2 regions of the Variovorax sp. GW823-FHT04B03 genome follow, and region 1 is predicted to be linked to the other one. Evidence: riboswitches for the same ligand, from Rfam matches in the RefSeq annotation. Region 1 holds a riboswitch; the other holds the start of a gene.
The links. Region 1 has a riboswitch for cobalamin ahead of AC1RAD_RS12055 (TonB-dependent receptor). Riboswitches for the same ligand answer to the same signal wherever they lie in the genome.
Positions count from the first base shown of each region.

Region 2: it holds a riboswitch for cobalamin, as region 1 does, so the genes downstream of both, AC1RAD_RS14510 (TonB-dependent receptor domain-containing protein) here and AC1RAD_RS12055 (TonB-dependent receptor) in region 1, are expected to answer to the same signal.

Region 1 is NZ_JBXAIT010000002.1:699,784-703,248, reverse strand. Features, by position in the region: gene AC1RAD_RS12070 (cation:proton antiporter domain-containing protein) at 1-436, shown strand, start outside; gene AC1RAD_RS12065 (hypothetical protein) at 441-848, opposite strand; gene AC1RAD_RS12060 (hypothetical protein) at 1,004-1,225, shown strand; cobalamin riboswitch at 1,307-1,589, shown strand; gene AC1RAD_RS12055 (TonB-dependent receptor) at 1,880-3,465, shown strand, end outside.
Region 2 is NZ_JBXAIT010000003.1:296,484-299,948, forward strand. Features, by position in the region: gene AC1RAD_RS14510 (TonB-dependent receptor domain-containing protein) at 1-1,351, opposite strand, end outside; cobalamin riboswitch at 1,424-1,664, opposite strand; gene AC1RAD_RS14515 (hypothetical protein) at 1,796-2,023, shown strand; gene AC1RAD_RS14520 (cell division protein ZapA) at 2,020-2,355, shown strand; gene AC1RAD_RS14525 (sulfite exporter TauE/SafE family protein) at 2,648-3,465, shown strand, end outside.

The sequences.
Region 1 (3,465 bases):
GTACCTGTCGCGCCAGGTGGTGCTGGTCGGCTACGGCCGGGTGGGCCGGCGCATCGCCGCCGAGCTCGAGACGAACGACATCCCCTACGTGGTGGCCGAGCAGAACCGCGAGCTGGTCGAGAAGCTGCGCGAGGCCGGCATCCCGGCCGTGTGGGGCGACGCGGCCGACCCGGCGGTGCTGATCCAGGCGCACGTGGCGCGCGCCCGTGTGCTCGTGGTGGCCACGCCCGACGCCATGAACGTGCGCCAGATGATCGAAACCGCGCGCACGCTGAACCCCACCATCCAGACCGTGGTGCGCAGCCACAACGAGCAGGAAGCCCGCCTGCTGGCCGCCGAAACCGACGCGAAGGTGTTCCTGGGCGAACAGGAACTCGCCCAGGCCATGGCCCGCGATGTGGTGCAGCGCGCCGCCGCGATGGCGGTGCCGGCTTGACGATTCAAAGGTCCTCGATCACCAGCGTGCGATAACGCTCGGCGATCGAGTAGGGCACGGTACGCACCAGTTCCATCACGCGCTCGGTGATGGCGCCGTCCTTGGTGCGGATCAGCAGGCCCGTGTGGCCTTCGTGGGCCAGCTGGATGAAGGCGCGCACCGTGTCGCCGTCGGTGCCGGCGGAGGGCAGGGGGCTGTGCGAGGCATGCACGGTCGGCGCGATTTCCGCCAGGACGGTTTCGGCCGGTATCAGGTAGACCTCGTCGCCGCTCACGATGCCTTTCGCGATCAGCCCGTGGCCGATGCGGCTGGCGTCTTCGACGCTCGGAAACATCACCAGGGAGTAACCGGTCGGGTAGAACGCGCCACCGAAGGCGGCGCGCATGTTGGGTTCAAGCGTGAAATGTTTCATGCTGACTCCTTGTTCTGATGCAACTCCCCACCCCTAACATTAGGCCGCGCGGCGTCCATGCACTGTAGGAGAACCCCTAGTACTGACGCTGACAACCGCGCCAGCCCCCGGCCCGTTCAAAGGCGGGTTCATTCCCTGTTTCATTTCTGACCGTCATGCCTTCGCCGAGAGACATCGCACTCACCGTCCACGAACTGGAAGAAGGGGAGTTCTACTGGGTGCTGATGGAGGCCGTGGACGGCTCGCCCGGCGACTCCACCCATGTGTACGTGCCGCTCGAAGCCGCCCACGAGCCCTACGCCACGTATTCGAATGCGCTGGTGGCCGGCGTGGCGGTGCTGCGGCGGCTGTTCGGGCCCGACGGCAAGCCCGCCTGACGGGGCCCGCAGGGGCGCCGCCGCAGGGCGCTCCCTATAATCCCGGCGGTTGGAAACATTGGTTCACACCGGTGTCGTCCAACACCCCACGGTTCGAAGGTGCCCTGCACGACCAGTCACAGGATTGGCGGCGGGGTTAAACGGGAAGCAGGTGCGAGGCGTCGTTTTTTCGAACGACCCTTCCATTCCTGCGCTGCCCCCGCAACGGTCAGCGGACATCGACACCCTCAGGCCCCGGCGATCTTTCGCTGGGGCAGCCACTGCGCTTCGGCGTGGGAAGGCGAGGGCTTCGGCGCCGAGGTGCATGCATTGCATCCCGACGCACTCCGCGAGCCCGGATACCGGCCTTCGCAACCGCCTTCGGATGCTGCGGGAGTGCGTGTCCGGGCCTGCCGCTTTTCCCTCGCGCGAAACGGCACCGCCCCTCGTCTCTTCTCCCTCGGCGTCCGCGATCGGTCAGGAGCCTGCGGGGACGCGGGCCACAGGAGAAGTCGGATGAATCGCATTGCATCGCCACCGCGCGATCGCTCGGGCCCACCCCTGCAGCGGGCGCGCCTTTCGGGTCTTTCAGGTCTTTCGCTGGGGCTCGGCCTCGCATGCGGGCCCGCCCTGGCCCAATCGGGCGACACAACCGGTCGCCCCAGCCTCACGCCCGTGCAGGTCGAAGCCAGCCGCCACACGCCGCTGGCCCTGGACGAACCCACGCAGACCGGCAGCCGCCTGGGCCTCACGCCGCTCGAAACGCCGGCCAGCATCGAGGTGCTCACTGGCGACACCATCCGCGCGCGCGGCGACGTGTCGGTGGTCGAGGCCGCGAGCCGCGCCACCGGCATCACGGGCTCGCCCGCGCCGGGCAACGGCGGTTCGTCGCTGTCGGCGCGCGGCTTCAACGGCCACGGCTCGGTGATGCAGCTGTACGACGGCACGCGCCTGTATGTGGGCGCGGGCACCGTCACCTTCCCGTTCGAAACCTGGTCGACCGACCGCATCGAGGTGCTGCGCGGCGCCGCCTCGGTGATGTTCGGTGAAGGCGCCATCGGCGGCGCGATCAACGTGGTGCCCAAGAAGCCCACGCGCGGCCCGATTCGCAACGAGGCGCTCGTGACCGTCGGCTCCGACGCCACGCGCCAGGTCGCCTTCGGCAGCGGCGGGGCGATCAACGACATGCTCTCGTACCGCTTCGACATCAGCCACCGCAAGACCGACGGCTTCATGCAGCGCGGCGAGGCCGAGAGCCTGGCGGTGGGCGGTGCGGTGCGGCTCGATGTGTCGCCGCGGCTGCAGTTCACGCTCTCGCACGACGAGGGCCGCCAGACGCCGCAGCGCTACTTCGGCGTGCCGCTCGTCAACGGCCGCCTGAGCAGCCTGAACCGCGAACAGAACTACAACCTCGACGACGCCGAGGTCAAGTACCGCGACCGCTGGACCCGCCTCGATGCGCAGTGGACGCCCAACGACGCCGTCACCGTGCGCAACCAGCTCTATCGCCTGGACAGCAAGCGCCATTGGCGCGACAGCGAAACCTACACCTACAGCGCCACCACGAACCGCGTGACGCGCGGCGACTACCTGGAGATCGGCCACGACCAGGAACAGATCGGCAACCGCACCGACGCCACCTTCAAGCACGCGCTGTTCGGCCTGAAGAACCAGGTGCTGGTGGGCTTCGACGCCAACCGCATCGACTTCCTGAATTCGAGCGACACGCCCTATGGCGGGCGCTCGGTGGTCGACGCCTTCGTCTTCAACCCCGGCTATTACGTCTCGCCCACGCCCTACCTGCCGCGCTACAAGACCAAGACCAGCACCTACGCCTTCTTCGCCGAAGACAAGCTGGCCTTCAACGAGCAATGGTCGGTGGTCGGCAGCCTGCGCTGGGACCACGCGAAGATCGTGCGCACCGACCCGCAGAACCGCGCCCCGCGCCTGGACAAGACTTTCGAGTACGCCACCGGCCGCCTGGGCGTGGTCTACGCGCCCGACGCCGCACAGTCGTTCTATGCGCAGGTGGCGCGCGCGGCCGATCCGCTCACCGGGCTCATCAGCACGTCCGCCACGCAGGTGCCGTTCGAGCTCAGCGTGGGCAAGCAGGTCGAGGTGGGCTACAAGCGCCAGCTGGCCGAGGGCCGCGGCGCCTGGAGCGTGGCCGCCTACCGCATCGAGAAGACCAAGCTGCTGTCGCGCGACGCGAACGACCCGACAGTCGTGCAGCAGATCGGCAAGCAGTCGTCCGAAGGCAT
Region 2 (3,465 bases), on a different contig from region 1:
GCGTGGGCGCGCGGAACGCGGTGCCGGCCGACACGGTGGCGCGCAGGCTCGGCGTAATCGCGTAGCCGTAGGCGGCGCTGCCGGTGGTCTTGCCGCCGAACTCGCTGTCGTCGTCATGGCGCACATGCAGCTGCAGCGAATGCGGGCCCTGCACGTAGCCGTAGCCCAGTGCGGCGGCGTTCTGCGAGCGGTCGCGCGAGAACAGCTTGGCCGAGGTGGTCGGCGCGTTCTCGAGCGCGTCTTCGCGGCGCTCGAGCGTGGCGGTCACCAGGTGCGCGCCGAAACGGAATTCGTTCTGGAACAGGTAGCCGCGCAGGCGGGTTTCGGTGCGATAGAACGAGGGCTGGGTCTTGTAGACGGTCTGCGAATCGGTCACCTGCAGGCGGGTGCTGTAGATGTCGTTCCACTTGGCCGACCAGGTCAGGCCGGCGGTGCGCAGTTCGTTGGTCGACACGTCGTTGCGGAAGGTGATCGGCGGCTTGGTGCGAAAGCTCACCGACGGGTCGTAGGCCGTTTCGGTGTTGCTGGTGAGCAAGGTGGCGTCGATGCGCTGGTCGGGCGTGATCTGGAAACCCAGCTTCAGGTTGCCCGAGGTGCTGCGGTAGCCGTCGCGGTCGGGGTTGGTGAAGCCGTCCTTCGAGGGCGTGCGCTTGGCGATCGGCTGGATGTTGAAGCCCTTGCTTTCCTCGTGCGCCACGCCGAACGAGTAGTCGAGCAGGCCCGACTTGCCGCTCACGCCGCCTTCGATCCGGCGCAGGCCGTGGCTGCCGAAGCCGATGCCGGCGTAGGGCGACACGCCCTCCTCGCCGCGCTTGGTGAAGAGCTGGATCACGCCGCCCACGGCGTCCGAGCCGTACACGGCGGCGGCCGGGCCGCGCAGCACTTCGATGCGGTCGATCTGCGCGAGCGGAATGCCTTCCCAACCGGCGCCGCCGGTCGATTGCGAATCGATGCGCACGCCATCGAGGTAGACCGCGGTGAAGCGCGATTCGGCGCCGCGGATGAACACGCTGGTGGCGTTGCCCACGCCGCCGCTGCGCGAGATCTCCATGCCCGGCAGGCGCGCCAGCACGTCGGCCACGCCGGTCGCGCCGCTGCGCTCGATGGTCTTGCGGTCGACGATGGAGACATCGCCCACCAGGTCCGACAGCGCCTGCGGCGTGCGGTTGGCGGTGACGACGGTCTCGTCGAGCGTGGCAGGTGCTGCTGCGGCGGCTTGCGCCTGCGCGGCCAGCGGCACCAGGGCCAGGCCGCCGAAGGCCGAAGCCAGGGCAAGTGTCAGCGGCAGGCACGCGGGACGGTTGCGGCGCACGCTGGCGCGGCCGCTGGAGAGGGAAACACAGGAAATCATGGGGTGAACCGAACGAACTTCTATGCCCTGGCCGGCTTCCCCGCCGGCGCCATGGGCGTCATGGCTGCCGATGCGGCAGCCGCCTTGTTGGCCGGTATCCGGGCTGGCAGATCGACCCTTTGCCGCCTTCCCAGGCACCTGTTTCAGGGCGCCCAGTGGCTGGATGGAAAGGGGTGACGCGTTGCGGCGTCGTCTGCTTGACCGTTGCGGGGGCAGCGCAGGCGGCTTCGGCCCCGGGGGGCGTCCACTCCTGCTTCCCGTTGAACTGCGCCGTGCGAACCACGCCGCGAGCACCAACGGGCAGGATTTTAGGCCCACGGGGCGGCCACGCCACACCCGGTTTGATCACTGGCGGCGCAGGCCCCAGAATCTCGGCCACGTCCGGCGCGCGCCCGCGCGGTGCGCCGGATGTTCCGAATTCCCGGGAAACTACAATCGCCAACCATGCCCGCCTCCAGCCCCATCGACCAGATCGCCGAGCGTGTGGAACGCCTGCTCGTGCGTCACGAAGAGGTGCAGCGCACCAACGCGCTGCTGCAGGAACAGGTCGATGCGCTCACGCGTGAACGCGACGGCCTGAAGTCGCGGCTCGCCGCGGCCCGCACCCGCCTCGATGCCCTGCTCGAACGGCTGCCGGCCGAACCCCCTTCCGAAGATTCCCATCACGCATGAAGCAGATTGAAGTACAGATCATGGGCCAGAGCTATTTGCTCGGCTGTCCCGACGGCGGCGAAGCGCAACTGCGCGAGGCCGTCGACCGCGTGGACGCGGCCATGTGCAAGATCCGCGACGCGGGCAAGGTGAAGGCCCGCGACCGCATCGCGGTGCTCGCCTCGCTGAACCTGGCTTTCGATCTCGCGGCCCAACAGGCCGCTGCTGCCGCCGCACCGGCCCCCGTCGCGGCCAGCAGCACGGAAGAAACCGCCACCGACACCGACCCGAAGGCGGCCCAGCTCATTCAGAGACTCGATCAGGCCCTGGCGGGCGATGGACATTTGCTCTGAGGGCACGCGGCCCGGCACATCCGGGGCGTAAAATCCGTTTTGTCTGCAGACGTGTCGGGCTTAATATTTCCTTGTTCCAATGCTCTCCGGAGCCGGGCTTGGTACATCGCTTGACGGGCGTGATCATCTCGCGTCAGATGAACCCGAAGTCCTGCTGCCCTCGCCCACCTGAACCCTGGTTCAGGATGCGGGTCCGGCACACCATCTGCAGACACCTTTTCCCGCCACGGCCCCCTGCTTCACCGCACGGGGCCGTTGCTTTTTCAGCCGCTCGTTCTTTCCCCATCCTCCCGTGAACCTCGCCGCCCTGCTCGACCCGCTCCTGATCGCCGAACTCGCCGCGCTCGGCCTGGGCACCGGTTTCCTCGCCGGCCTGCTGGGCATCGGCGGCGGCATGCTGATGGTGCCGTTCATCACGATCATCATGGGTCAGCGCGGCGTGCCGGCCGACTTGGCGGTGAAGATGGCAATCGCGACCTCGATGGCGACGATCATCTTCACGTCGGTGTCCAGCGTGCGCGCGCACCACAAGCGCGGCGCGGTGCGCTGGGACATCGTGCAGCGCCTGGCCCCCGGCATCGTGATCGGCAGCCTCGCGGGCAGCCTGGGCGTGTTCGCGCTGCTCAAGGGCACGGCGCTGGCCATCTTCTTCGCGCTGTTCGTGGGCTTCTCGGCCACGCAGATGTTCCTCGACAAGAAGCCCAAGCCCACGCGCCAGATGCCCGGCACCGGCGGCCAGCTCGCGGCGGGCGGCGTCATCGGCTTCATCTCGGGCCTGGTGGGCGCGGGCGGCGGCTTCATCAGCGTGCCGTTCATGACCTGGTGCAACGTGGCGATCCACAACGCGGTGGCGACCAGCGCGGCGCTGGGCTTTCCCATTGCGGTGGCCAACGTGCTGGGCTACGTGCTCAGCGGCCAGTCGGTGCAGGGCCTGCCGGCCGGCGCCTTCGGCTACATCTGGCTACCCGCGCTCGTGGTGATCGCGGCCTGCAGCGTGTTCACCGCGCCGCTGGGCGCCAGGGCCGCGCACAGCCTGCCGGTGAAGAAGCTCAAGCGCGTGTTCGCGAGCATCCTGTACCTGCTGGCCGCCTACATGCTCTGGAAGGGCCT